Regions from separate parts of the Ensifer sp. 2TAB8 genome, predicted to be linked through region 2. Evidence: riboswitches for the same ligand, from Rfam matches in the RefSeq annotation. Region 2 holds a riboswitch; each other region holds the start of a gene.
What was found. Region 2 has a riboswitch for thiamine pyrophosphate ahead of thiB (thiamine ABC transporter substrate binding subunit). Riboswitches for the same ligand answer to the same signal wherever they lie in the genome.
Positions count from the first base shown of each region.

Region 1: linked by a shared signal. The riboswitch ahead of thiC (phosphomethylpyrimidine synthase ThiC) and the one ahead of thiB (thiamine ABC transporter substrate binding subunit) in region 2 are both predicted to bind thiamine pyrophosphate.
Region 3: linked by a shared signal. The riboswitch ahead of thiO (glycine oxidase ThiO) and the one ahead of thiB (thiamine ABC transporter substrate binding subunit) in region 2 are both predicted to bind thiamine pyrophosphate.

Region 1 covers NZ_JBFRGB010000005.1:136,149-145,856, forward strand. The annotation lists gene AB4Z53_RS11605 (dicarboxylate/amino acid:cation symporter) at 1-318, opposite strand, end outside; gene AB4Z53_RS11610 (sensor histidine kinase) at 546-2,414, shown strand; gene AB4Z53_RS11615 (sigma-54-dependent transcriptional regulator) at 2,418-3,782, shown strand; TPP riboswitch at 3,880-4,008, shown strand; gene thiC (phosphomethylpyrimidine synthase ThiC) at 4,098-5,921, shown strand; gene AB4Z53_RS11625 (hypothetical protein) at 6,404-6,748, opposite strand; gene AB4Z53_RS11630 (Zn-dependent hydrolase) at 7,110-8,348, opposite strand; gene AB4Z53_RS11635 (M20 aminoacylase family protein) at 8,378-9,553, opposite strand; gene AB4Z53_RS11640 (diaminopropionate ammonia-lyase) at 9,557-9,708, opposite strand, start outside.
Region 2 covers NZ_JBFRGB010000003.1:75,921-85,628, forward strand. The annotation lists gene AB4Z53_RS08360 (RNA polymerase factor sigma-32) at 1-382, shown strand, start outside; gene AB4Z53_RS08365 (M48 family metalloprotease) at 600-2,111, opposite strand; gene thiQ (thiamine ABC transporter ATP-binding protein) at 2,414-3,133, opposite strand; gene thiP (thiamine/thiamine pyrophosphate ABC transporter permease ThiP) at 3,130-4,755, opposite strand; gene thiB (thiamine ABC transporter substrate binding subunit) at 4,763-5,791, opposite strand; TPP riboswitch at 5,841-5,958, opposite strand; gene AB4Z53_RS08385 (GNAT family N-acetyltransferase) at 6,097-6,582, shown strand; gene AB4Z53_RS08390 (thiamine diphosphokinase) at 6,667-7,317, shown strand; gene AB4Z53_RS08395 (ABC-F family ATP-binding cassette domain-containing protein) at 7,321-9,147, shown strand; gene AB4Z53_RS08400 (MarR family winged helix-turn-helix transcriptional regulator) at 9,226-9,708, shown strand, end outside.
Region 3 covers NZ_JBFRGB010000005.1:269,096-278,803, reverse strand. The annotation lists gene AB4Z53_RS12270 (thiamine phosphate synthase) at 1-327, opposite strand, end outside; gene AB4Z53_RS12265 (thiazole synthase) at 324-1,097, opposite strand; gene thiS (sulfur carrier protein ThiS) at 1,101-1,298, opposite strand; gene thiO (glycine oxidase ThiO) at 1,295-2,266, opposite strand; TPP riboswitch at 2,427-2,547, opposite strand; gene bioB (biotin synthase BioB) at 2,959-3,975, shown strand; gene AB4Z53_RS12245 (8-amino-7-oxononanoate synthase) at 3,972-5,117, shown strand; gene bioD (dethiobiotin synthase) at 5,114-5,752, shown strand; gene AB4Z53_RS12235 (adenosylmethionine--8-amino-7-oxononanoate transaminase) at 5,749-7,017, shown strand; gene AB4Z53_RS12230 (beta-ketoacyl-ACP synthase III) at 7,014-8,003, shown strand; gene ubiV (ubiquinone anaerobic biosynthesis protein UbiV) at 8,047-8,991, opposite strand; gene ubiU (ubiquinone anaerobic biosynthesis protein UbiU) at 8,999-9,708, opposite strand, start outside.

The DNA of each region.
Region 1 (9,708 bases), on a different contig from region 2:
GGCGACGATCAGGCCGATGACCAGGGCGAGGGTCGAGAAGGTCAGGAAGTAGATCATCGCCTTGCCGGCGACGCGACCGACCTTGGCAAGATCGGTCATGCCGGCAATCCCGGTCGCCACCGTCAGGAAGATGACCGGCGCGATGATCATCTTGACGAGGCGGATGAAGGCGTCGCCGAGCGGCTTAAGCTCGGTGCCGAGCGAAGGATAGAAATGGCCGAGCAGGATGCCCGCGGCGATCGCCGCCAGAACCTGGACATAGAGATGGCGATAGAAAGGTGTCTTGCCGCGCGGTTCCGCGGATTGGTCGATAATCATGAGATCCTCCACTGGACCCAGTCCGGCGTCATGCCGGGCCTCCCGGGTCAATTTCCGATGCGCGACAGCTCGGGCTGTCATGAGGATGTCGTTTGCAACGGGCGTGCCAGTTCTCCGGAGCAGTAGCCAAGCCATTGAATCAATGAGGATGTTTGTGCGCGTGGCGCGACACGCACAAAGAGTTGAGCGGATTTCCGCACAGATGATCTGGAAGCCTGAGCGAAAAAATGCACAATCAGGCCATGTTCAATGCCCAATCCGCCCCCCTCAACCTGGCAGATTTCGACCAGTCCATGCGCCGTACCTGGCTTGCCTTTGCCGGCCTCGCTCTGGCGCTGCTCGTCGCCGGCCTTCTGTTCGCCGGCGAATACGGGCGCAACCAGGCGCTCGATATGGTCGACGCCCAAAGCCGGATCGATGCCAATCTGAAGGCCTCGCTGTTGCGCGCCGTGCTCGAACGCCAACGCTCGACGCCGCTGGTGCTGGCCGACGACGTCGAGGTGAAGGCCGCCCTTTCGACCCGCGACGGCCAGGCGCTGCAACGGCTGAACGAGAAGCTGCAGGCGCTTGCGGCCAACACGGAGGCCGCCGTCATCTACGTGATCGACCCCGACGGGGTGGCCGTCGCCGCCAGCAACTGGCGCGAGCCAACGAGCTTTGTCGGCAACGACTACGCCTTCCGCGAATATTTCCGCATGGCGATGCGCGACGGCAAGGCCGAGCATTTCGCGATGGGCACGGTCAGCAAGCGGCCGGGCCTCTACATTTCGCGTCGGGTCCAGGGACCTGACGGCCCGATTGGCGTTGTCGTCGCCAAGCTCGAGTTCGACGATGTAGAGGCCGAATGGCTCGCCTCCGGCAAGCCCGTCTATGTCACCGACCGGCGCGGCATCGTGCTGATCACCAGCTTCCCCTCTTGGCGGTTCATGACGACGAGAACCATTCCGCGCGATCGCGTCGCCGCCATCCGCGACAGCCTGCAATTCGGCGATGCCTCGCTGCTGCCACTGCCGTTTAGGGACATCGAACCGACCAGCGACGGCTCCAGCGAACTGCGCGCGCTCCTGCCGGGCGACAGCGAGCGGCGGTTCCTGCGGGTGGAAACCATGGTTCCGACCACGAGCTGGCGGCTCGAACAGCTGGCACCGCTCGATGGCGCGATCTCCGCGGCAACCCGCGAGGCCCGGCTGATCGCGCTCGCCGTCCTCGTGCCGCTGCTGGCGCTCGCCGCTTTCCTTCTGCGCCGACGCCAGGCCCTGACGCTGGTCGCAGCGCGGGAGCGCGTCGCCCGCGACGAACTGGAGCGGCGCGTGGCAGAACGAACGCAGGACCTCAGCCTCGCTCGCGATCATCTCGAAACGGAGATCGCCGACCACAGGCGCACCGGTGAGAAACTCCAGGCGGTGCAGCAGGAACTGGTTCAGGCGAACCGGCTGGCGATCCTCGGCCAGGTGGCGGCCGGCGTTGCCCACGAAATCAACCAGCCAGTCGCCACCATCCGTGCCTATGCCGACAATGCCCGTACCTTCCTCGACCGTGGCCAGCAGCAAACGGCGGTGGAGAACCTCGCCAGCATCGCCGAACTCACCGAACGGGTCGGCGCTATCACCGACGAGCTGCGCAGCTTTGCCCGCAAGGGCCGCTTCGTCGCCGAACCGACCCCCATGCGCGAGGTGATCGAGGGCGCGCTGATGCTGCTGCGCAGCCGGTTTGCCGGCCGCATGGATGCGATCGTCATCGACCTGCCGGAAAACGGGCTCAGCGTTTACGGCAGCCGCATCCGCCTCGAACAAGTGCTGATCAATCTGCTGCAAAATGCGCTGGAAGCGCTGGGTACGCGCGGCGATGCCGAGATCCGCGTGCACTGCGCGGACGGACCCTCCGGCACCGTTTCGCTTGTTGTCGCCGACAACGGCCCCGGCATTCCCCAGCATATCCGCGAGGACCTGTTCACCCCATTCAACACCTCCAAGGACGAAGGGCTCGGCCTCGGGCTTGCCATCTCCAAGGAGATCGTCGCCGATTATGGCGGCGAGATCGCCGTCGAAACCAGCGACAAGGGCACCGTCTTCACGGTTCGCCTGAAGAGGGCCTGAGCAATGCAGCCGACCGTCTATCTCGTCGACGACGACAACCACCTGCGCAAGGCGATGACGCAGACGCTGGAGCTCGCCAACCTTACCGTCGCCTCGTTTGCCAGCGCCGCCGAAGCGCTGGAGACGCTCGACGCAAATTTCGACGGCATCGTCGTCAGCGATATCCGCATGCCGGGCATCGACGGCTTGGCGTTCTATCGGCGCATCGCGGCCGTCGACGCGGACCTGCCCGTAATCCTGGTCACCGGCCATGGCGATATTCCGATGGCGGTGCAGGCCCTGCAGGACGGCGTCTACGACTTCATCCCAAAACCCTTTGCCGCCGACCGGCTGGTGCAGAGCGTGCGACGTGCACTCGAAAAGCGAAAGCTCGTCATGGAAAACCGCGCGCTGAAACGGGCCGCGGAGGCAGCCGGAGACAGCCTGCCGCTGATCGGCCAGACGCCTGTCATGGAACGCTTGCGCCAGACGATTCGGCACATCGCCGATACCGATGTGGACGTGCTGGTCGCCGGCGAAACCGGCAGCGGCAAGGAAGTGGTCGCGACCCTGCTCCACAACTGGAGCCGGCGCCGTAACGGCAATTTCGTGGCGCTCAACTGCGGCGCCTTGCCGGAAACGGTAATCGAAAGCGAACTCTTCGGCCACGAACAGGGCGCCTTTACCGGCGCCTTGAAGAAGCGCATCGGCCGGATAGAACATGCGAGCGGCGGTACGCTGTTTCTCGACGAGATCGAGGCGATGCCGCCGGCAACGCAGGTGAAGATGCTGCGTGTTTTGGAAGCGCGCGAGATCACGCCACTCGGCACCAACCAGGTGCGACCGGTCGATATCCGCGTCATCGCTGCTGCCAAGATCGATCTCGGCAATCCGGCTGAGCGCGGCGATTTCCGAGAAGATCTCTACTTCAGATTGAATGTCGTGACGCTATCGATCCCGCCTCTGCGCGAACGCCGCGACGATATCCCGCTGCTGTTCTCGCACTTCCTGACCCGGGCAGCCGAGCGCTTCAGGCGCGACGTACCCATGATCTCGCCGGCTGCGCAACAGCACCTGATGACCCATGCCTGGCCCGGCAATGTGCGCGAACTCTCGCACTTTGCCGAACGGGTGGCGCTTGGTGTCGAAGGCCCACTCGGACAAGCGATTGCGCCTGCCGGACAGCCGGGATTTGCGCTACCCGAACGGCTCGAACGCTATGAGGCGGAAATCCTGAAGGAGGCGCTGCGCGCCCAGCGTGGCGACGTCAAGGCGACGATCGAAGCGCTCGGAATTCCGCGCAAGACCTTCTACGACAAGCTCCAGCGCCATGGTATCAACCGCGCCGACTACGCTGAGCGGTCGGCACCGGATAAGGCCGACCGCTAGCGCCAAACTCACTTCCGCAAATACACGTATTAGGTGCATCTTCATCGACAGGCGAATTCGCGCTTGACGTCCCGGGCCGATCAATGGCTATGATCTAGGCATTCACCAGGGGGGTCCCGCAAGGGGCTGAGATTCTGCTGGATGGTCGGCTTGCCGGCTATAGCGCAGTGACCCGTTGAACCTGATCCAGTTCATACTGGCGTAGGGACGGTGCAGATATCGAAGCCAGGATTCCGTGCGTCCAGCATCTGGCGGAGCGTCTTTCATCTTTCCGGCATCAGAACTGGGTCTCCAATCGCAACTTGGAGCCTCGTCATGAATATTGCCACCAAACCTACTCCCCTCTCGGTCACGCAAGGCCCGCTTCCCGCCTCCCGCAAGATCCACAAGCCGGGCATCCTTCACCCGGATATCCGCGTACCGATGCGCGAGATCGCGCTGCACCCGACCTCGGGCGAGCCGCCGGTCACGGTCTATGATTCCTCCGGCGACTACACAGCCGACGACGCCGAGATCCGCATCGAGGACGGTCTGCCGCGGCTCCGCCGCAACTGGATCGTCGACCGCGGCGATGTGGAAACCTATGAGGGACGCACCGTCCGCCCGGAGGACAACGGCTTTGTGAGCGGAGACCGGCTGACGCCGACCTTCCCGTTCCAGCACGCACCGCTGAAGGCAACGGCTGGCCGCGCAGTGACCCAGCTTGCCTATGCCCGCGCCGGCATCATCACGCCCGAAATGGAGTTCGTCGCCATCCGCGAAAATCTCGGCCGCGAGGCGGCGCGGGCGAAGGTCCGCGACGGCGAGAGCTTCGGCGCCCACATCCCCGACCATGTAACGCCGGAATTCGTTCGCCAGGAAATTGCCAGCGGCCGGGCGATCCTGCCCGCCAACATCAACCACCCGGAATCCGAACCGATGATCATCGGACGGAACTTCCTGGTGAAAATCAATGCCAATATCGGCAACTCCGCCGTCACCTCGTCTATGGCCGAAGAGGTCGAGAAGATGGTCTGGGCAACCCGCTGGGGCGCCGACACGGTCATGGACCTCTCGACCGGCCGCAACATCCACAACATCCGCGAATGGATCATCCGGAATTCACCGGTTCCGATCGGCACCGTGCCACTTTACCAGGCTCTGGAAAAGGTCAACGGCATTGCCGAGGACCTCACCTGGGAAGTCTATCGCGACACATTGATCGAGCAGGCCGAACAGGGCGTCGACTACTTCACCATCCATGCCGGCGTCCGCCTGCATTACATCCCGCTCACCGTCGATCGCGTCACCGGCATCGTTTCGCGCGGCGGCTCGATCATGGCCAAGTGGTGTCTGCACCACCACCGCGAAAGCTTCCTCTACGAGCATTTCGAGGAGATCTGCGACATCTGCCGCGCCTATGACGTCTCCTTCTCGCTCGGCGACGGCCTGCGCCCGGGCTCGATCGCCGACGCCAACGACGCCGCGCAATTCGCCGAACTCGAAACGCTGGGCGAACTCACAAAGATCGCCTGGGCCAAGGATTGTCAGGTGATGATCGAGGGCCCCGGTCACGTGCCGATGCACAAGATCAAGGAGAACATGGACAAGCAGCTCACCGTTTGCGGCGAAGCGCCGTTCTACACGCTCGGACCGCTGACGACGGACATCGCACCGGGCTACGACCACATCACCTCGGGCATCGGCGCGGCCATGATTGGCTGGTTCGGCACCGCCATGCTCTGCTACGTCACGCCGAAGGAGCATCTCGGCCTGCCCGACCGCAATGACGTCAAGGTGGGTGTCATTACCTACAAGATCGCCGCCCACGCCGCCGACCTCGCCAAGGGCCATCCGGCCGCTCAGGTGCGCGACGACGCGCTCTCGCGCGCCCGCTTCGAGTTCCGCTGGGAGGACCAGTTCAACCTCTCGCTCGACCCGGAGACGGCCCGCAACTTCCACGACGAGACCCTGCCGAAGGAGGCGCACAAGGTCGCGCATTTCTGCTCGATGTGCGGCCCGAAATTCTGCTCCATGCGGATCTCGCACGACATCCGGGCCGAGGCGCAGAAGGAAGGGCTGGAGGCAATGGCGGCGAAATACCGCGAAGGCGGCGACCTCTACATGCCGGTAGAAGAGGCGGCTGGCGCGGCCGAGTAGACGCAAAGACACGCTGAAGGGGCCAGTCACAGCCCCTTCAGTTCGCGCAGGACTTCCGTCCAGCGCCCCAGAGGCGGAAGCGGAGACCGCCAACGGACTCCTTCGCCGTCATGCTCGGGAGGGGCGAGCGTGCACCTTCCGCTCGATCCCATCGAGCAGCACGCTGGCATCGGCAAAGGTCATGCGGCTCCATATGTTCGCGCAGATTGTGGCCGACGCCTTCACGGCGGGCTAGGAAGATCGCCACTGTGGGGCTGGCGACCATCTGCGCGTTGTGGTCGCCGCCATGGGCCCCGCACCTTGCGCACCACTTCACCCGTCACCCGAATAACTTGTCCCTGCGTCGATTGAGCGGTATGCAAGATTCACGCGAAAGTCGCTGTCGGCGAAATTCATTCGCAATGAATTGCCGTCTCTGCCGCGCAGAAGGTCTTGCAAAACGGCGCAAGTACGCCGTTCGCACAAGGAGTAAAGACTTGAGGTCACGCCTGCTGAGACTGACGGCTCTGGCGATGGGAGCCCTTGCACTCGCCGGTGGCCTCCCGCGCGACGGGCGTTTTGCCGCGGGCTTTTCCTGGATTTCCGCCGCCCATGCGGACGACGCCGATGTCGGCGGCGGGAATGGCGAAGGTGCTCCGGGCGGCAGCGACCAAGGCGGCGAAAACATCGGGAGCGGCGGCACCGAGGGTGGCGGCGATGGGGGTGGCGGCGATTGGGGCTCCGGCGATGGTAGCGGCGCGGGCGAAGGACCCGGCGGGACCGGTGCAGGCGGCGGCGGTGGCGCCATCGACGGGGTTGGCGTCTTTGACGGAGATAGCGAGCGCCACTCATCCTCTTCGCGCGACGGGCGGGATTATGGACCAACCGGCAGCGCATGGCACGGCGGCAGCAGTTTCCTCAACCTTTTCCGCCGGACGCCGGAAGGGCCTATCGAGGGGAATCGGCCAGAGTCTTCCCTCAGGCAGAAGAGCGATGCGGGATCCAGCAAAAGCGCAGGTAACACGAAAAGAGAGCCTTGAAGAGACGTCTGCTTCGTCACGACGAAGGGTGACGTGACGTGCGCAGTTTATCGCGGACGCAGAAACGCCTGTGTCTGGATGCCCGGGCCAAGCCCGAGCATGACGGCGCAGAGGGAGGCGCGATATCGATCCCGTTCAATCAACGAACGCGCAGAGTCCCTATCCCCCTCTAGCGACCACTCACCATCCACTCGACCACATCGAGCAGCACGTTGGCGCCGGCGACGAGCTCATCCGGCTCCGTGTGTTCACGCGGATTGTGGCTGATGCCATCGCGGCTCGGAACGAAGATCATCGCCGTCGGCGCAATGCGGGCGATCATCTGGGCGTCGTGGCCGGCGCCCGAGGTCATGCGCCGGCTCTTGAGGCCTCGCGCGCTGGCCGAAGCCTCGATCGTCGCGACGATGCCCTGATCGAAAGCCACCGGCTGGAAGCGTGCAAGCCGCTCGACCGAGATCTGGACCCCCTCTTCCGCGCCGATACGCGCGAGAAAGTCCGACAGCGCCGCTTCGAGCACCAGCAGTCGTTCCTCGTCCGGATCGCGCAGATCGACCGTGAAGACGGCACGCGACGGGATGACGTTGATCGCGTCGGGCTCGAAACGCATGGTGCCGATGGTCGCCACGCTCGGCGCGTTCGAGCGGGCGATATGCTCGCGCAGGAAGACACTGACGCGGGCGGCGGCGAGACCGGCGTCGGAGCGCATCGCCATCGGTGTCGTGCCGGCATGGTTGGCGACGCCATCGATCGTCACGCGCTGCCAGGAAATACCCTGCAGGTTCTCGACGGCACCGATTGCAAAGCCCTCGCGCTGCAGCACCGGCCCCTGCTCGATATGGAGTTCGACATAGGCGTGGGGCTTGAGGAAACCCGGCTCGACATTGCCGGCATAGCCAATCCGCTCGAGTTCCTCGCCCAGCGACGAGCCATCCGTGCCGATGGTCGCGAGCGCCGTCTCCAGCGGCAGGCCGCCGACATAGACGAGCGAGCCGAGCATGTCGGGCGCAAAACGCACGCCCTCCTCGTTGGTGAAGGCGGCAACGACGATCGGCCGCGTCGGCGACACGCCACGCTCCTTCAGCGTCTCGATCACTTCGAGCGCGGCAAGCACGCCGTAACATCCGTCATAGATGCCGGCATTGATGACCGTGTCGATGTGCGAGCCGAGCATGACCGGCGCTTCGCCGCTATTGCCCTCGTCGCGCCAGATGCCGAAGATGTTGCCGATGCGGTCGACCGCAGCGTCGAGTCCTGCCGCCTCGATCCAGGCGACGAGGCGATCGCGACCGGCCTTGTCGTTGTCGGAGCCGGCCAGCCGGGTCAATCGGCCCTCAGCATCGCGACCAAGTTCGCCAAGCTCGCGGATGCGCCCGATCAGGCGCGCAGCATTGATGGAAGGAAATGGCATCTCTGTCCTGCTTTCATGCGGATTTCCGTTCATGACAGGGCGTCGGCCGGCGCCAGTCTCTGCCGGATAATCTCGGCGTGGTAGCGCGCGCCGAAGATCAGGGCATCGTCGTTGAAGTCGTAACGCGGATTGTGCAGCGGCGCCGACGCCTCGCCGTTGCCGATGAAGACGAAGCAGCCCGGCACGTGCTCGAGGAAGCGCGCGAAATCCTCCGAGCCGGTCATCGGCTCGGCGGCCGTTGCGACATTCCCGGTGCCGTACACCGCTTCAGCCGCGGCAAAGGCGTGGCCGGTCAAGGCCGGGTCGTTGATCAGCGGCACGAACTCGCGCGTGTAGTTGACCTCGACCTCGCAGCCATAGGCATCCGCCGTACCCCTGGCGATCACGCGCATCTCCGCCTCGATCCTGGCGCTAACCTCCGGGCGGAAGCTGCGGGCGTCACCGAGGATGCGGGCGAGACCGGGCAGCGCGTTGCGCGTGCCGTCGGTCAAAAGCTCGGTGACCGAGACGACACCGATATCCGTCGGCGACAGGCGGCGCGAGACGATCGTCTGCAGATTGACGACGGTGGCACAGGCGGCGACCAGCGTCTCGTTGCCCCAGTGCGGCCGCGCCGCGTGCCCGCCAACGCCTTTGAGCACGATTTCGAAATTGTCCTCCGCCGACATAATCGCGCCGACGCGGGTCTCAAAGCGGCCGATCGGCAGCCCCGGCATGTTGTGCAGGCCGTAGATTTCGTCGAAGGGAAAGCGTTCCATCAGCCCGTCGTCGAGCATCGCGAGCGCGCCCTTGCCCCACTCCTCGGCCGGCTGGAAGATGAAGCACGCGGTACCATCGAAGCCGCCGTCTTCGGCAAGCATCTTGGCGGCGCCGAGCAGCATGGCCGTGTGACCGTCATGGCCACAGGCATGCATGGTGCCGGGCTTTCTCGAGCGGTAGGGCAACTCTCCCTGTTCCGGTATCCTGAGCGCATCCATGTCGGCCCGGAGCGCGATGGCGCGGTTGCCGCTGCCACGTTTCAGCCGGCCGACGACACCGGTGCCGCCGACACCCTCCACCACCTCGTCGAGCCCGAACTCCCTGAGCTTTGCCGCGACGAAGGATGAGGTGCGCTGTTCCTCGAAGCCGAATTCCGGGTGCGCATGCAGGTCGCGGCGCCAGGCGGTCATGTCCTTCACAAGCCGGTCAAAATCCATTTCCGCCATGGGTCATTTCCTCTCGTTCGATGCGTTGGCGACGGTCTCGGGCGACAAACCGACCAGGGCGGCATAGCGCTCGGGGTCCGTTGCCCCCTCGGTATTGATGACGAAGGCGCGCGACTGGGCCGTCAATCCGAGCGCCTCCCGGAGCGACGGATCCC
Region 2 (9,708 bases):
CGATGTGCAGACTATGGATGCCCGGCTTTCCGGTAGCGACACCTCGTTGCAAGCGCCCGTCGGCGGCGCCGATTCCGACGGCGGCGAGCGGCTGGATTTCCTCGCCAGCGATGCGCCGCTGCCGGATGAACAGGTCAGCGACATGATCGACGGAGAGCGTGCCCGCGTGTGGCTGCGCGATGCGTTGGGTGCCTTGACCGAAAGGGAAATGCGGATCATCCGCGCACGGCGACTGTCAGAGGATGGTGCGACGCTCGAAGAGCTCGGCCTCGATCTTGGCATTTCCAAGGAACGGGTGCGGCAGATCGAAACCCGGGCACTCGAAAAGCTGAGGGCAGCACTTGCGACCAAGGCGCCTGCCCTGACCGCTGGCATCCACTAAAGCGCGTCGCGATCTTTTGTCGCAACCCGCGCTTTTCCTATTTGATTGCTCACGTGTCGCAACGCGAGCCGCCCGCATTCCTGCGCTGCATGAGTGGTAGCGTCCTGCCTCGCCGCAAATCGGCCTGTGATGCGTTCGCGGGGCGCGGCCCTGCACAAACTCGGCGCACGCGGTGGCCTGTTGTGAGGCCGCCTGGCCTACTCTCACGACCACTTGCTTATTCAGAAACGATCTTGACCTTGTCGCCCGGCTTCACCGTCAAGGTGACCTGCATCGCGTTGATCACCCGGAACAGGTCGAGCTTGCGATCCGTGCCCATCATGCGGGCGGAAAGCGTCGCGATCGTTTCGCCAGGTCTTACCGTCACGACGCGGATGCGCAGTGGCTTCAAGGACTGGGCCTCTCCCTGCGTCATGCGACGGAACGAGCTGCGCAGCTGGTTCGCGGTCGGCTCCAGCGCATTCGAACCCTTGGGAACCGCGGTCAGGAAGCGGTAGATGCGGCTATCGATCCGGATGACCGTGACGTCGAAGTCCCAGCGATCTGCGGACGCGCGTGCGGTCGCGGCTTCGAGACCGTTGACGCTGATCGGTCTGATCGTGTCTGGCTGCAGGCCGGTGACCCAGCCGCTGGCGATGTAGTCCGTCAGGCTGCGCCCTCCGGTGTCCGCCACGCCGTCGAAACGCACGGCGATATCGCCGGGTCCGGTCGCCAGAACCGCTTCCGCCTTGTTGTCGATCTGGAAGCCGGTCGGGACGTCGAAGCGGATGCCGAGCTGGCCATGCAGGAAGGTCTGGCCGCGGACATAGCCTTCCTGCGGGCTGTCGCCGTAGAGCAGGCCGTCGATGCCGGCGAGGTAATAGTCGCGACCGCGATCGCCGCTGGTGCCTTCCGGGCCGAAGGCACGGGCGTGGCGGCGTGCGAGATCGACGCGCTGCGGCGCGTTCGGATGGCTCGACAGGAAGTCGAGGCTCTGGTCGGATTCCGGGTCGACGGCCGTAAAGCGGCTATAGGCGGCCATCGAATCCAGGAAGCGTGCGGCCGCGTAGGGATCGTAGCCGGCTTCGCCGAGCATGCGTACGCCGATGACGTCAGCCTGGAGCTCCTGGTTGCGCGAGAAGGCTGCGAGCCTCAGCTTGCCGCGGGCGAGCGCCTGCTTGCCGGCGAGATCGGACGACAGCACTTCGGAGACCACGCGGCTGGCGATGACTTCCGCTTCTTCGCGCTGCTGGCGCTCGATGCCATGGTTGGCGGTGACGTGCGCCATCTCGTGCGAAAGGACGGCGGCGACCTCGGAGGCATCGTTGGCAAGCGCGAGCAGGCCGCGGGTCACGTAGAGATATCCACCCGGCAGCGCAAAGGCGTTGATTGCCGGCGAATTCAAGATGGTGATGCGATAGGACTGCTGCGGGTTTTCCGAGACGGCCGTCAGCGCGCCGGCGATGCGGGCGACCAGCCGTTCCGTCTTTGCATCCTTGTATTCGCCGCCATAGCTTGCAACGATGCGCGGATGTTCACGTGCGCCCATCTTGGCGCGGGGATCGTTCTTCTGGACCTCGTCGACAATCTGCGGATTGGACGAGGGCGAAACCGTCGGCTCGTAGGATTGCTCGATCACAGACTGGCATGCGGAGAGAAGCGTGGTCGCAAGCAATGCAACCACGACGCGTGCACGCAGCCGTCCGCGCTTCGGCGGGAACCGGTCGTGTGTGACTGTATGCCTCTCCATGCCTCAGCCCGTTTCCCGTCTGCCGCTCCGCCCGCATACGGCGGGCCGATGGAGCGACAGCGTTGAAAGTCCTACTTTTTCAGTCCGGCAGCGTTGCTTCGCCGCGACTGTTCAGCCCTGGTCTTGCTGTATCTGATTTCAGCGCCACCTGCCTAGTTTGTCTCGGTAGAAATAGTTGCCCCGTGGTATCACGGCAACGGATGCGCGAATATTCACGCCTTCGCCGGATAATTCGCGCGTCGCATGGCGCCGCGGTCAAATTGTGGCAATCGGCTGGGGCCGACGAGAAACCAGGCCCCCCTTCAGGCGTTGCCAAGAAAGCGGTCGATCGCCGCATTGTCACGCCGCTCCAGGAAGCGGTCGAGTGTATCGTGTGCAATGATACGCCCCTGGTCGAGAAAAAGCACGCTATCGGCCAGCGCCTTCACGTCTTCGGGATGGTGTGTGATCATCAGGATGGTGTTGCCTTCTTCCGCATGCAACTCGCTGAGCAGCGTGCGCATGCCGGCGCGCATGCCGGGGTCGAGTGCGGCGAAAGGTTCGTCCAGCAGCAGCAGAGGGCGATGCCGCACGAGCGCGCGGGCGAGTGCGACACGCTGGCGCTCGCCGCCGGAAAGCGTGGGCGGCAGCCGGCGTGTGAAGCCTTCAAGCCCAACGCGCCGAAGTGCGTCCTCAATCGTCGTTCGATCTTCGTCCGTCAGGGCAAGCGCCGGGTTGATGCCCAGACCGACATTGGTCGCGATATCGAGATGGGCGAAGAGATTGTTGTCCTGGAAGATCATCGAGATCGGCCGTTCCGAGGGCGGCTTGCTGGCAGCCTCTTCGCCCAGGATGCGGATCTCGCCGCGGTCAGGGTCTTCAAAGCCTGCGATCAGGTGGAAGAGCGTCGACTTGCCGGAACCGGAGGCGCCGGCGACGGCGACGATGCCGCCGGTGGCGATGGTGCAATCGAAGTGCAGCGCGGCCGTTTCGAAACGAACCTCGACATTGCGCAGTTCTATGGCGGCGGTGGGTTCGGTCATGCTGTACGTCCTTCCCGCCGGCTGTCATTTGCCGTACCGAGAATGGTGAAGATCAGGCAGAGAAGCCCGAGGAAGAGGGCGAGGCCGGCCGCATCGGCGGTGCGGTAGCTGCCCATGCGGCTATAGAGCAGCCAGGGAAGCGTCACCATGTCCTGGGAGCCGAAGAGGGCCACCGCGCCGAGATCGCCGAGCGATAGCGCCATGGCAAAGGAGAGCGCCATCAGCAATGGTTTGCGAAGGACGGGAAGATCGATCCATCGCAGGCGATGAAAGCCGCGGATGCCAAGGCTTGCGGTCAGCCGTTCGGAGCGCGCCGCGTGCGTGGCCATGGCCGGCGCGAGAATCCGGTGGACGAAGGGAAGGGCCATCAGGGCATTGATCGCCACGACGATGACAGGCGCAAAGCGCGCGACATCGCCGAAGGGGCGGAGGAGCAGGAACCAGCCGGCGCCGAGCACAACTGGCGGCACCAGCAGGATCAGCGAGGTGCTGGCGCCGATCGTACCGGCAAAGCCGCGTGCCAACGCGCCTGTATGGCGTGGGGCGGTAACCGTGGCCGCAGCACGGATCATCACGGCTGCCATGGCGACGGAGGCGAGCGCCGAGGCAAGCGCGATCGAAGCGCTCGTCACCAGTGCCCGATGCACGTTCGGATCGCGCGCAAGCTTCAGGATATCGGCCTGCAGGCCCGAGACGACGACCGCGATCAGCGGGGCAATGAGGAAGAGCAATGCGAGAATGATACAGGCGCTATCGTTAAGCCGTGCGACGGGCCTTGCGCCATCGAAGCGGCGAACCGTGCGACCGCCGGTCATGCCCTCTTCCGGCTCTGTTGCCAGACGTCGAAGAATGAGCAGCAGGGCGCCGGTCATGGCGATCTGCAGGCCGGATAGCGCGATCGCGCGCGGCGGGTCGAAATCGAAGCGCAGGGCCTGATAGATCGCGACCTCGATGGTGCTGGCCGCGGGACCGCCGCCAAGCGTCAGCACGAGCGTGAAGCTGGTGGCGCAGAGCATGAAGACGAGGCCGGCCGCGCCCGGCAGCAAGCCACGCAGGACAGGCCATTCGATGAACCGGAAAAGCGCGCGGGACGGCATGCCGAGATTGGCGGCGCTACGCCAGTATTCGGCGGGAATGCGTTCAAGCCCGGCCAGCAACAGGCGTGCTGCCAGCGGCATGTTGAAGAAGACATGCGCGAGCAGGATGCCGAACAGGCCATAGATGCTGATCGGCTGCTCGAGGCCGAGCCAGCGCAGGCCGGAGTTGAGGAAGCCCTGGCGTCCCCAGATCTCGATCAGACCGAGCGCGCCGACGAGAACGGGCAGGCCGAGCGGCAGCGCCATCAGCCGCAACAGCCAGATGCGACCGAAGAACCGAGGCCGCCGCGCCAGTGCCCGCGCCACGGGAATGGCGAACAGCACCGACAGCAGCGTCGAGAGGGTTGCCTGCAGCAGCGTGAAGCGGGTGACGCGCCAGATATAGGCGTCGAACAGGTTGCCTTCGTTCGTGCCGGCGGTCTGGGCGAGCAAGGCTGCTATCGCCAGGCCGACGAAGAGCAGGAAGGCGCCGAGGCAGAGCGCCCCGGCGACAACAGTCATGCGGTTTTCGCGCAGTGCGAACAATCCGGCCTCAGTTCTTGCTCATGGCGGCAAGCCATTCGTCGATCCAGGCCTTGCGGTTCTTCGCGACTTCTTCCGACGGCAGCAGGAAGGTCTTCTCCGGATTGACCAGCTTGTTGAAGGCATCCGGCAGCGGCTCGCTGGTGACGCCGACCGGCATCATCCAGTTGGTCGTCGGGATGATCGACTGGAACTCCGGTCCGGTCATGAAGCTTAGGAACTGTTTTGCCAGGTCCGGCTCCATGGCATGCTTGGTCATGCCGGCGACTTCGATCTGGATGTAGTGGCCTTCGGAGAAGGCCGCCGCCTGGTAGCGCTCGGTGTTTTCCGCGACCATGTGATAGGCCGGCGAGGTGGTGTAGGAGAGCACCATCGGTGCTTCGCCCTTGGTGAAGAGGCCGTACGCTTCCGACCAGCCGGGAGTGACGGTCAGAACGCGGTCCTTGAGCTTAGCCCAGGCAGCGCCGGCCTCGTCGCCATAGACGGCCTTGACCCAGAGCAGCAGGCCGAGGCCCGGCGTCGAGGTGCGCGGGTCCTCGATGACGATCTTCTGTGACGGGTCGCCTTCGACGAGCTCCTTCAGACTCTTCGGTGGCGTCTTCAACGTTTCGGTATCGTAGACGACGGCGAAGTGGCCGTAATCATAGGGAAGGAAGGTATCGTCGGAGAAGCCGCCCGGAACCTTCAGCTCCTTGGCATCGACGCCGTGCGGCGCGAAGAAGCCGGTCGCCTTGGCTTCCGCCACGAGGTTGGTATCGAGGCCGAGCACGATGTCGGCCTTCGAGGCGTCGCCTTCGAGCTTCAGGCGGGTGAGCAATTCGACACCATCGGCGACGCCGACATAATTGACCTTGCACTCGCAGGTCTTTTCGAAGGCTTCCGCCACCTTGGCGCCCGGGCCCCATTCGGTGATGAAGCTCTCATAGGTATAGACCGTCAGCGTTTTGTCGGCTGCCGTTGCATGGTGGGCGAAGACGAGACTTGCGGTAGCAGCCAGAGCTAGCCGGCTAAACAGTTTGTGTTGCGATGAATTGGACATGGCAGGCACCTCTCCCAAAGTTCGTTGTTGCATGGGAAAAGGGCGTATCGATCCGATCGCGTCTAATCCCTCCGCCGGTATGAGCCGGATCAGGTTCCGCGGGTTGGCGTTGCACGCCTCTCAGCCTCCGGCCGCTATGCGGTCGGGAGGCACCCCGTTAGAGCGGCAAAAGATTTACCGCCACGCTGGTTCCATGGCAAGCGATGTTTGGGGGAAGCCGAAAGTGGCGCCTTGGAGCGGGGCATTGGCTCGTATTTGCGTAAGCCGCCAACTGCGCTACACCACTGCAGCGAGGAGGAAACGCCATGCCAGATATGCTCGTTCGACTTTACGCCCTGCCGTCTCAGCCTCAGTCGAGGCTTGGAGCGGGTATCAGCATTCGCCGTGCCATGGCGCCGGAGCGCCGCCTGGTCGTCTCCTGGATCGAGAAGACCTTTGGTGCCGGCTGGGCGGGCGAGGCGGAAGCGGCCTTCTCTTCCACCCCGACGCGCATGCATGTCGCGGTGCACGAGGAAAAGATCGTCGGCTTTGCCTGCCACGATGTGACCGCGCTCGGCTTCTTCGGTCCGACGGGCGTCGATGAAGGCATGCGCGGCCAGGGGATTGGCGAGGCGCTGCTGATCGCCAGCCTGACGGCGATGCGCGAGGCCGGCTATGGCTATGCAGTCATCGGCGGCGTCGGACCGGCGAAGTTCTACGAGCGGGTAGCCGGTGCGTTCGAGATTCCGGATTCGACCCCGGGCATCTATGCCGGCATGCTGTTTCCAGATCCGGTGCCGGAAGGGCACTGACGGCTTCAGCAAAATTTCGAGAACCGGTCGTCCAACGGTTTTCTTCGTTTTCCTTCCGCGGTCCTTTGCGCTATGGGCTTTGCCATGGCTCGATCGACCTTCACCATTCTGCTTGGCGGCGCCCTTTCGCTGACCGACCGGCTGACACGACAGCTGAGCGGAAGCCGCTTCGTTGCAGCTGACGGCGGCATGCGCCATGCCCGTTTGCTCGGCGTCGTACCCGATGTCTGGGTCGGCGATTTCGATTCGACCGAAGACGCGTTGCTTTCCGAGTTCGCCTCCGTTCCACGCGAGCCCTATCCGGCGGCAAAGGCGGCGACGGATGGCGAGATCGCGGTTGAGGCAGCGCTATCGCGCGGCGCCGATCGGCTGATTTTCGCGGGCGCGCTCGGCGGCACCCGCAGCGACCACGCCTTCATGCATCTGCTGCATGCTGTCGCCCTTGCCGAGCGTGGGCTTCCGGTGCTGATGACCTCGGGCGAGGAAGAGGCCTATCCGCTGCTTGCCGGTCCGCTCGAGCTCGACCTGCCGAAGGGTTGCCTCTTCTCGGTGCTAGGTCTGACCGAACTTACCGGCCTTTCGATCGTCAATGCGCGCTATCCGCTCGACGATTTCACCCTGCCGTTCGGCTCATCCCGAACCGTTTCCAACGTTGCGGAGGGTCCCCTTCGCTTCACTCTCAAGAGCGGTCGCGCCATCGTGCTTGCCCGCCCCTATGATCTTTCCGGAGCCTGAGCCTTGGCGCCTCCCATTCTGAAACTCGACGATATCTTCCTTACCTTTGGCGGCACGCCGCTTCTGGCCGGCGCGAACCTGCAAGTGGAGCCGGGTGACCGCATCTGCCTGGTCGGGCGCAACGGCTCGGGCAAGTCGACGCTGATGAAGATCGCCGCCGGGCTTGCAGAGGCGCAGTCGGGCGAGGTGTTCCGTCATCCGTCGGCGACCATCCGCTATCTGCACCAGGCGCCGGATTTCGACGGCTACGACACGGTGCAGGCCTATGCCGAGGCGGGCCTGGGGCCGAGCGACGACCCGTATCGCGTCGCCTATCTGCTGCAGCACCTGGGGCTGACAGGCGACGAGGATCCGAAGCAGCTCTCGGGCGGCGAGGCGCGCAGGGCAGCGCTCGCTCGCGTCATGGCGCCGGAGCCGGATATCCTGCTGCTCGACGAGCCGACCAACCATCTCGATCTGCCGACGATCGAATGGCTGGAAGACGAACTGACCCGCAGCCGGTCGGCGCTCGTCTTGATCTCGCACGACCGGCGCTTCCTCGAGAAGGTGTCGACCGCCACCGTGTGGCTCGATCGCGGCCAGTCGCGCCGGCTCGATCGCGGTTTTGGCCATTTCGAGGCGTGGCGCGACGAGGTGCTTGAGGCCGAAGAGCTGGAACAGCACAAGCTCGGCAAGGCGATCGAGCGTGAGGAGCACTGGCTACGCTACGGCGTGACGGCCCGGCGCAAGCGCAACATGCGCCGCCTCGGCGAGCTGCAGAACATGCGGGCCGTCTATCGCGGCCACAAGGGGCCGCAAGGGACGGTGCAGGCGACGGCCGCCGATGCCAAGGAATCGGGTAAGCTGGTGATCGAGGCCGAGAAGATCAGCAAGGCCTATGGGGACCGCACCATCGTTGCGCCCTTTTCGATCCGCGTGCATCGCGGCGACCGCATCGGTCTCGTCGGCCCGAACGGTGCCGGCAAGACGACGCTCCTGAAAATGCTGACCGGTCAGATCGAGCCGGATACGGGCACGGTCAAGCTCGGCACCAATCTCGAAATGGCGACACTCGACCAGAAGCGCGAAGATCTCAATCTGGACGACACGCTGGCGCATTACCTGACGGACGGGCGCGGCGAGAGCCTGCTGGTCAATGGCGAACAGCGCCACGTCACCGGCTACATGAAGGATTTCCTGTTCCAGCCGGAGCAGGCGCGCACGCCGATCCGCGAACTCTCGGGCGGCGAGCGGGCAAGGCTGATGCTGGCGCGTATCCTGGCGCGGGCGACCAACCTTCTGATCCTCGACGAACCGACCAACGACCTCGATATCGAAACGCTCGACCTCCTGCAGGAGATTGTCGCCGGTTTTGCCGGAACGGTCATCCTCGTCAGCCACGACCGTGACTTTCTCGACCGCACCGTCACCTCGACGATCGCGCCGGCGAACCCGGATGCACCAGACGGACGCTGGATCGAATATGCCGGCGGCTACTCCGACATGATGACGCAGCGCAAGGGTGCGATCGAGGAGAAGCGCAGGGCCGAAAAGGTGGAAAAGGCCAAGGCCGATGCAGCTGCGCCTGCCGCCGAAGCGCCGAAGGCGGCCAAGGGCAAGCTTTCCTACAAGCAGAAATTCGTGCTTGAAAATCTGCCGAAGGAAATTGCCAAGGCGGAGGCCGAGGCCGCCAAGCGCGAAGAAAAGATGGCCGATCCCAATCTTTTCACAAAAGATCCAAATGCTTTTGCGAAGCTCGCGCAGGAACTGGAGAAACTTCGTGCGGATCTTGCCCGCATGGAAGAGGAATGGCTGGAACTCGAAATGCTGCGCGAGGAGCTCGAGGGCTAAGCCACAGCCACTGGTGCGTTGAATGGCGTCGAATGATATGGTAAGTAAAGCTTATTATATCATTTGTGAACGATGCTGATGCCATTCAAACTCGAATCCGAAACCATTGGAATGCTTCTGACGGATGTCTCGCGCCTGTTGCGCGGGGCGTTCGACCGCAAGGTCAATGCCATGGATCTGGGCATCACGCCCGGCGAGGCGCGCACGCTGATCCAGGTGGCGCTCACCGAAGGCATCAAGCAGGCCGAGATCGCCACACGCATGGGCATCGAGCCGATGACGCTGTCGGCCTATCTCGACCGACTGGAGGCGACCGGGCTTGTCGCGCGTGTTCCGGATCCTGCGGACCGCCGCGCCAAGAACGTCGTCATCACCGAAAAGGCCGGCCCGCTGCTTTCCGAGCTGATGACGGGGCTGCGGGAGATGATGAACGCCTATACGGCGGGACTCGACGAGGAAACGCGCGCGTTTCTCTGTTCCAACCTGCGTATCCTGCGCGACAACCTGCGCCAGCTCGATCCCTGCCTTGCAGGCAAGGAGATGGTGGAAAAATCCGAAGAC
Region 3 (9,708 bases), on a different contig from region 2:
CGCCGTCTCAAGCTCTGCCTCGTCGTGGGTGCTAAGGCCGAGCTTCAGGCCGGCTGCGCGGATCGCGGCAAGATCCGCCTCCGCCAGATCCTCCTGGCCGAGATGGACGAAGTCGCAGCCTTCGGCGATCGCGAGGCGCCAGTAGTCGTTGACGACAAGCTGGCAGCCATGACGTTTGCATACTGCCTTGGCCGCACGGATCTCGTCGCGAAGCTCCGCTTCCGGGCGGTCTTTGACGCGAAGCTGCACCAGTTTGACGCCGAGCGGCACCAGCCGCTCGATCCACCGGGCGCTGTCGACGATGAGGTAGAAGGGATCAAGTTTCACGCAAACACCGCCTTTCCGATGACGGGGGTGGAGGGGACGGCAAAATCGCGTGGCTCCAGCATGCCGGCCTCAAAGGCGTCACGTCCTGCATCGATCGCCCGGGCGAAGGCCGCGGCCATGAGAGCCGGTTTTGCTGCGCCGGCAACGGCAGTGTTCAGCAGGACCGCGTCGAAGCCAAGCTCCATCACGATGGTTGCGTGTGAAGGGCGGCCGATGCCGGCATCGACGATCAGCGGCATATCCGGAAAGTGCGCCCGCATGGCCCTGAGCGCCGGGAGGTTCTGCGGCCCCATGGCACTGCCGATCGGCGCGCACCAGGGCATCAGCACCTTGCACCCGGCCTCAACGAGCCGCTCGCCGACCACCAGGTCGTCGGTCGTATAGGGAAAGACCTCGAAGCCTTCGGCTGAGAGAATGCGCGCTGCCTCCACCAGTCCGAAGACGTCGGGCTGGAGCGTATCCTGATGGCCGATCACCTCGAGCTTGATCCAGTTCGTGCCGAAGACTTCGCGTGCCATCTTCGCCGTCAGTACCGCTTCCGATACCGAGTGGCAGCCGGCGGTATTCGGGAGCACATGCACGCCGAGAGACCGGATCAGTTCGAAGAAGGCGCCGCCCTGGCGGCCGCCGGCGGTTTCGCGGCGGAGCGAAACCGTGAGGATCTCGGTCGCAGACGCGCGAGCCGCGTCTTCAAGGGCGGCCGGCGAGGGGTAGCGGGCGGTACCCAGAAGCAGGCGCGAGCGCAATTCCTGTCCATAAAGCGTCAGCATGTCTCAGCCTCCCTTCATCGGTGAGAGTATTTCGATCCGGTCGCGATCGTTGAGGGCATGGGCCGAGCGATCCGTCCGATGTACCAGCTCGCCGTTGACGGCGGTGGCAAGCCAATCGCCTTCAAAGTCGAGTGCGGCCAGAAGTTCGGCAAGGTTTGCGACTGCGAGGTCGTGATCCTCGCCGTTGACGATCAGTTTCATGCGGCATCTCCCTTCAGGTTCCGGGCAAGGGCAAGATCCGCCGCCTCCTCGGCCAGAGTTGGCGAGAGCAGGAAACCGTGGCGGTAAAGCCCGTTGAGCGTGATGGTGTTTCCGGCGCACATGACGCGCGGCAGGTTGTCGGCAAAGGCCGGCCGGACGCCGGTTCCGGTTTCGATGAGTCGCGCTTCGCCAAAGACCGGGTGCAGCGTGTAGGCGGCGTTCAGGAGTTCCATCAACGAGCGGGCGGCAATCGGCCCGCCATCGTCCGTTTCGATCATGGTCGCCCCGCACATGAAGAGCCCATCGCCGCGCGGCACGATGTAGAGCGGGATGCGCGGATGGATGAGCCGAACCGGTCGCGACAGCTCCACTTCGCCTGTCTGCAGATAGAGCATCTCGCCTCGCACGCCGCGCAGGCCGGCAATGGCGCCGATCCGAGACGCGCCGCTACAGTCGGCGATCATATCGTGGCCGCTGCCGTCATCCGTCTCTTCGACGAAGGCAACGCCACGCTCGACCAGCTTTTGCCGCAGCAAGACAAGTGCCCGGCGAGGATCGATATGTGCTTCGCCGGGAAAGAACAGCGCCTGCTGGAAGCGCCCGGCAAGCGCCGGCTCCAGCCGCGCGATCGCCTCTGCGTCAAGCCATTCGAAGCCGGACGTGCGCGAAGCGAAGCGTTTGAGTTCGCCGGCATCTCGTGCCGGGGCGACGACCAGCGTGCCGTTGCGCGATACTTCGCCCGGAAGCGCCCGGTCCCACCAGTCGATGGCGCCGATGCCGCGTGTCAGTACCGCTTCCTCGGCACTTTCGCGCTCGCACCAGGGCGCCAGCATGCCGCCGGCAAACCAGGATGCTGCACCGCCGAAGCCCGCCTGCCGCTCCGCAACGGCAACTTCGACGCCGCGACCATTCAGTTCATGCGCCAAGGCCAGTCCGACGACGCCGGCGCCTTTGATCAGGACGCGCATGGTCAATGCGCCCCACGGTGCGGAACCGGCCGCCGGCCCGAAAGAAGCAAAGTCGCGATGATGATACGCACTGCCGAGGCTCCATAGTTGGAGACCCAGTTCGCGCCGTAGGGGATGGAAGGACGCCTTGCCGCGATAGGCTCGCGCGAACGCGAATGCGGCAGCGATGTCTGCACCGTCCCTACGCCAGTATGAACTGGATCAGGTTCAACGGGTCACTGCGCCGCGGAAACCGCCTGGCAGAATCTCAGCCCCTTGCCGGGACACCCCTGGTGAATGCTTCAAACTGAACGGCTGGACCGGATTTTGTCAAGAGCCGCCGATGCGAGTATCACGCCGAGTGTCTCCAGCCAAAAATTATCTATAAAAATTGGATGAGGCACAAGTCGCTGAGTCTCTGCGTTGTTGAGGCGGCTCGCGTCGATAGATCTGCAGATGAGTTGGGAGGAAAGCTCATTAGAGCAGGATGTTGCGAGTTCATTGCTGCTATCCCGAATTCAATTCACCGAGCGGAAAACGATGCCGTTTGTTGCCTTCATGTCACCTGCTGGATTGTGATAATGCATCCTTGGATTGCTGAAATGCCCACTGGCCTACTTAAAAGTGGTTGCGGTAACCCGTCCTTGTGAAAATTATAGATAATTATGGATTCTATCTATTTTACTGGTTCGCGAACGGGGAAATGAACACACATGCTCGACGTAAACAGTTCGACCGAGTCGACTTCAGTCACCGCTAAAGCGACCGAGCCGCGTTGGATTCTGGCTGATGCAAAAAAAATCTATAATCTGCCGTTCAACGACCTCCTCTATCGCGCGCAGTCCGCCCATCGCGCCGCGTTCGACCCCAACGCCATCCAGATGAGCCGCCTGCTGTCGATCAAGACCGGCGGCTGCGCGGAAGATTGCGGCTATTGCAGCCAGTCGGCGCATTACCCGACCGGGCTCAAGGCGTCGAAATTGATGGAAGTCGAGCGGGTTCTTGCGGAAGCGAGGAAGGCGAGGGATGGCGGCGCGACACGTTACTGCATGGGCGCCGCCTGGCGCAGCCCGAAGGAGCGTGACATGGAGGCCATCGTCGCCATGATCAGCGGCGTGCGGGCACTCGGCATGGAGACCTGCATGACGCTTGGCATGCTGACCCCGGAACAGTCCGAGCGGCTCGCCGACGCCGGGCTCGATTACTACAACCACAATGTCGATACGTCGGAGCGCTTCTACGGCGAAATCATCACCACCCGCAGCTTTGCCGACCGGCTGGAGACGCTCGCCAATGTCCGCGACGCCGGCATCAAGGTCTGTGCAGGTGGCATTCTCGGCATGGGCGAGACGGCAGACGACCGGATCTCGATGCTGGTAACGCTCGCCAATCTGCCGGTGCCGCCGGAAAGCGTGCCGATCAACATGCTGATCCCGATCCCGGGCTCGAAGCTTGCCGATGCCGCACCTGTTGATCCGATCGATTTCGTTCGCACCATCGCGCTGGCGCGCATCCTGATGCCGCAGTCGCATGTCCGGCTTTCCGCTGGCCGCACCGATATGAGCGACGAGACGCAGGCGCTCTGTTTCTTTGCCGGCGCCAATTCGATCTTCGTCGGAGAGACGCTACTGACAGCCGACAATCCCGGGGAGGATCACGATGCGTCCCTGTTCCGCCGCCTCGGGCTGAAGCCGATGGCACTTGCGGCAAAAGAGGACGCGGCCGAATGACCGTGGCCCTCCTCGCGCGCCACGAGAAGACGCTTAGCGGCCTCGATCGAAAGGGGCGCCGACGCGAACTGGTCGTCGGCGGTGGTATGGATTTCACCTCCAACGACTATCTGGCGCTTGCCGGATCGCCGCGCCTGAAGGCGGCAATCGCCGCAGCGATTGAACGCGGGGTGCCGGTCGGGTCCGGCGGCTCGCGGCTGTTGCGCGGCAATCACGAGGAACATGAGGCGCTGGAGGCGGAAGCGGCGACGTTCTTCGGCGTGCCGCGCACGCTGTTCTTCGCCAGCGGCTACGCGGCCAATGCCGCCTTGTTTTCGACGCTCCCACAGCGCGACGATATCATCGTTCATGATGCCTTGATCCATGCGAGTGCTCACGAGGGTATTGCCGCAAGCAAGGCGATCACACGTGCCGTCGCGCACAACGATGTCGATGCTTTCGCCGATACGATCAGCCGGTGGCGGAAGGCGGGCGGCATGGGGCATCCGTGGATTGCCGTCGAAAGCCTCTATTCCATGGACGGCGACCGGGCGCCGCTTGCAGATCTCGCCGCGCTTGCTGAGCGGCACGATGGCTTTCTTGTGGTCGACGAGGCACATGCGACCGGCGTCTTCGGGCCGGACGGACGCGGGCTGACGGCCGACTTGGAAGGTCGGGAAAATCTCGTGGTGCTGCACACCTGCGGCAAGGCGCTCGGGGTTTCCGGCGCTCTCATCGGTGGGAGTGCGGTGCTTTGCAACTACCTTGTCAATCGTGCCCGCAACTTCATCTATTCCACCGCGCCGTCGCCGTTGATCGCGGCCGCCGTCCGCGAAGCGCTGGCGCTGCTGGCGGATGAGCCGCAGCGCCGGGAAGAGCTCGATGGCCTCAGGGCCTTCGCCAATCAGGCGCTTGCCGAAACCCTTGGCATCGAAGGCAGCGGCTCGCAGATCCTCCCCGTTATTGTCGGAGACAACGGCCGCGCTGTACGGATTGCCGCGCGGATGCGCGTCGAAGGTTTCGATATCAGGGCGATCCGTCCGCCGACCGTTCCCGAGGGGACCGCGCGGCTTCGGATCGCGATCACGTTGAATGTCGACCGGCCGATGATCATGCGCATGCTGGAGCGCTTGAAGGTGGCGATGGCGGAGGAGCGGCCATGACGCCCCGTTTCATCATAACCGGCACGGATACCGGCATCGGCAAGACCCTATTCTCTGCAGCCCTGACCGATGCGCTTTGCGGCTGCTACTGGAAGCCGGTGCAGTCGGGCCTCGACGAAGAGACCGACAGCGAGGCTGTCGCCCGGCTCGGTCGGATCCCGCCCGAGCGCATTCTGCCCGAGGCCTATAGGCTCAGAACGCCGGCATCGCCACACCTCTCGGCGCGTATCGACGGTGTGTCGATCGCGCCTGAAAGCCTCTTGCCGCCGGCGGTGAACAGACCGCTGGTCATCGAAGGCGCAGGCGGGCTCCTGGTGCCGCTCACCGAGAAAACGGTCTTTGCCGATCTGTTCGCACGCTGGCAAATCCCGGTGATCCTGTGCGCCCGCACCGGGCTCGGCACGATCAATCACACGCTGCTGTCGCTCGAGGCGCTGCGCCGCCGTGTGATCCCGGTCCTTGGTGTCGCCTTCGTTGGCGACGAGCAGGCGGATAGCGAGGCGATCATCGCTGCATTGGGCGCCGTGCGCCGGCTCGGGCGGCTGCCGCGGCTCGATCCGTTGACGCCGGATCGCCTGCGGCAAGCCTTTCGCGACAATTTCGACATCGACGATTTTAAGCAGGTGCCGGCATGAGAACGTCCGCAGTCTGGTACCCCTTCACCCAGCATGCGCTGGAGCCGACGATGCGCCGCGTCGTCCGGACCGAGGGTGCCTATCTCCTCGACGAGGACGGCGCGTCGGTCCTCGATGCGATCTCGTCCTGGTGGGTCGTCACCCACGGTCACCGCCATCCGGCGATCATGGAAGCGATCCGCCAGGCCACGGAAACCCACGACCAGGTCATCTTCGCGGAATACACCCACGCCCCGGCGGAAGAACTGGCAAGCGGGCTGATCGAGATCGCGCCCAAAGGGCTTGCCCATGTGTTCTATTCCGACAGCGGCTCGACGGCGGTCGAAGTCGCGTTGAAGATGGCGCTCGGCTTCTTCCACAATCTCGGCCGGCCGCGAAACCGCATCTGCGTGCTCGAACATGGCTATCACGGCGACACGATCGGTACGATGTCGACAGGTGAACGAGGCGTCTTCAACGCGCCTTACGCGCCGCTGCTTTTTGCCGTCGATCGGCTGCCGTTTCCGGAGGCAGGCCGGGAGCAGGCGACGCTCGATGCCTTTGAGGCGGCCTGCAGCTCCGGCGAAGTGGCTGCCCTGTTGATCGAACCTCTGCTTCTCGGCGCCGGCGGCATGAAGACCTACCCGGCGTCGGTGCTTTCCGAACTGAAACGGATCGCCGAGCGGCACGGCAGCCTGCTGATCGCCGACGAAGTGATGACCGGATGGGGACGGACCGGCAGTCTGTTTGCCTGCGAACAGATCGGGATCACGCCGGATATCCTCTGCACGTCAAAGGGGCTGACCGGTGGTGCGCTGCCGCTGGCGGCGACGCTTTCAACGGCCGAAATCTTCGAGGCCCATCTCTCGAGCGATCGGCGCAAGACGTTCTTCCATTCGAGTTCCTACACGGCCAACCCGATCGCCTGCGCTGCGGCGCTCGCCAATCTCATCGTCTGGAAGGAGGAGCCAGTGCGGGAACGTATCGATACTTTGAGCGAACGGCAGCGTCGGCATGTCGCGCGGTTTGCCGACGACCCCCGCTTCAACGACGTCCGCAAGCTCGGAACGATTGCCGCGCTGGACCTCAAGGTTCCGGCAGGCGGCTATCTCTCTGAGGTCGGTCCAGGGCTCAGGGCGTTCTTCCGCGAGCGCCGATTGCTGATCCGCCCGCTCGGCAATGTCATCTATCTGATGCCGCCCTATTGCGTCACCGAAGCCGAACTCGCGCAGGCCTATGGCGCAATCGACGAGGCGGCATCGCTTTTCGCGGCGGGGCGACTGTGAGCGCTGCCAGGTCATCCCGCCTTGTTGGGTTCGGCCATGCGGTTCCGGAGCGGCGTGTCGCAAACGCCGAGATTGAAACGAAACTCGGTCTCGAACCCGGCTGGATCGAACGTCGCACCGGCATTCGCGAGCGGCGCTGGGTAGAGGACGGCGAGACGCTGACGGGCTTGGCATCGATCGCCGGGGCTGCAGCGCTCGACAATGCAGGCGTTTCGCGGGGCGATATCGCCCTGACCTTGCTCGCGACCTCGACGCCCGATCATCTCCTGCCGCCCTCCGCACCCTTGCTTGCTCACCGTCTCGGGCTCACCCGTTCCGGTGCGATTGATCTGGCCGGTGCGTGTTCGGGCTTTCTCTATGCCCTGGCGCTCGCCGACGGCTTCGTGCGGGCACAGGGAAAGCCGGTCCTGGTGGTGGCGGCCAACATCCTCAGCCGGCGGATCAATCCAGCGGAAAGGGCAAGCGCCGTGCTCTTTGCCGATGCGGCAGGTGCGGTCGTCGTGGCCCCGTCCGCTGATTCGCAGACCGGCCTCCTTGGCGTCGATCTCGCGGCGGACGGCAGCCGCTACGACCTGATCTCCATCGCCGCCGGCGGTAGCAGCCTGCCGTTCTCTGCGGACCTGCGGCCGCAGGATTTCCTGATGACGATGCGCGACGGGCGGGAGATGTTCACCCGGGCGGTGGAGATGATGGCGCAATGTGCCAGCCGCGCTCTGGATGCCGCGGGCAGCAAACCCCAAGCGGTCAGCCGCTTCGTGCCGCATCAGGCGAACGCCCGGATATTTGACGCAGTCTGCGATCGCCTTGCCATCGCGCCGGCAAGAACCGTGCGCACCATCGCGGATTACGGCAACTCATCCGCCGCGACGATCCCGCTGTCGCTATCGCTGGCGCATGAAAAGCGCCCGTTCGCTCCGGGCGAGAAAGTGCTGCTGACGGCAGCGGGCGCCGGCCTCACCGGAGGCGCAGTGCTGCTCGGCTTCTAGTCCGGTGGGAGATGCGGTCCGCATACGCTTTCCGCATCCTGCCCTAAGCAGCCGGGACACCGTCACGTGCCGAGACCTTGACCCAGGCGGCTCCGGTCTGGCCGTGGTGGAAGCCGTTGGAAAACGGTACGTCGGGATAGGTGGAGGCGAGCCGGGCAAGGCTTTCGCTGGTGGAGCACCGGCCAGTGATCGCATCGTCGTATATTTGTGCGACCGCGACCATGTCGCAGTCCTGCGGCGATAGCCGGATGCGCGATACGCCGGCTGCAGCCAGTTCCGGTAGCTCCTGCATCAGCGACTGGCAGGTGTGTGACATGGTCTGCACGCCGTTCAGCGACAGGAAGGGCTGCCGGTCGAGTGTCTCGACGGTCAGGCCATCCGTATCCTCACCGCAGATGAACTGGCAATTGTCCTTGATCAGCCCCTTGGAACGGGCATGGGCGCAGCGCGCCGAGATCGCCAACGGCACGCGACCGAAAGCGAAAACCTCGAAGGCAACGCCGGGGTTCTCGGCAAGGATGCCGCGCACCGATGCCATCGGCAGTTCCGGCGGCAGACAGATGCTGATTGCGCCCCTCGAAGCCAGGAGCCGGGCGGTCGCGCCGTTATAGACGTTGACCAGCGGCCCGATCGAATGCGGCCTGCCGGCAAGCAGATGCAGCGCGGATAGGTCATTGGCCTCGATCGGATGGGTGCTGTCACGCACCAGCCCGCGCACCAACTGGCTTTCGCGTTCCAGCGTCACCAGCGCGAGCGAGGCGAGGCTCACTTGTTTGCCGGCATTCTCCAGCCGTTCGATGACCTCGCCGACATAGGGTTCGATGAAATGCAGCCGCTTCGAGCACACCGCCTCGCCGATCGTGACGTGAGCGATCGGCGCTTCGTTGGCGATGCGGAAATAGAAGTCGCGCCATTTGGGGCCATCCCAGAGATAGTAGACCGGGCCGAGGCTTAAGGCGGGGTTGGTGAGGTTCGTAGATGTGGTCATGGGCCGATTACCTCCAGCGCTTTTCATAGGCGCCTGTTGTCGTCTTCTGGCCTTCGCTGAGCGCCTTCAGCCGCGACACCAAGGCAGGCCGCTCGGCGGCGCCGGCGGTCAGTGCCCGCCGCATGACCGAGACGACCTCGGCGACATAGGCCTTGCCGCGCTGCCGGCCCTCGATCTTCAACGCGCTGACGCCGGCGCTGCGTAGGGCATCGATATGGTCCATGACGTCGAGCGAAACCGGATCTTCGAAGGCATAGCCGCGCTCCTCGGCAATGTCGAAACGGCCCTTGCAGAGCGTCGGATAGCCGGCCGCTTCGCCCGCCGGGAAGCGGTTGATGGTGTAATCGCCGAGCTCGGACACCAGCTCGCGTCCGTCCTGGCGATAGCGTACATGGCTCGCGGGCGAGCAGACACCGTTCATGTTGGGCGACTTGCCGGTGGCGTAGGAAGAGAGCGAACAACGCCCCTCGGCCATGACGCAGAGGCCGCCGAAGGCAAAGACTTCGATCTCGCAATCGATCTGCCTGGCAAGGCGGGCGATGTCGGCGATCGTCAGCGTGCGCGGCAGCACAACGCGTTTTGCCGCGAAGGCCTCGACGAGGAAGCGCACGGCATCGGCGTTCGAGGCCGAGGCTTGCACGGAGACATGCAGCCGCTGCTGGGGATGGCGTTCGACCGTATAGGCCATCAGGCCGAAATCGGCGAGGATGACGGCAT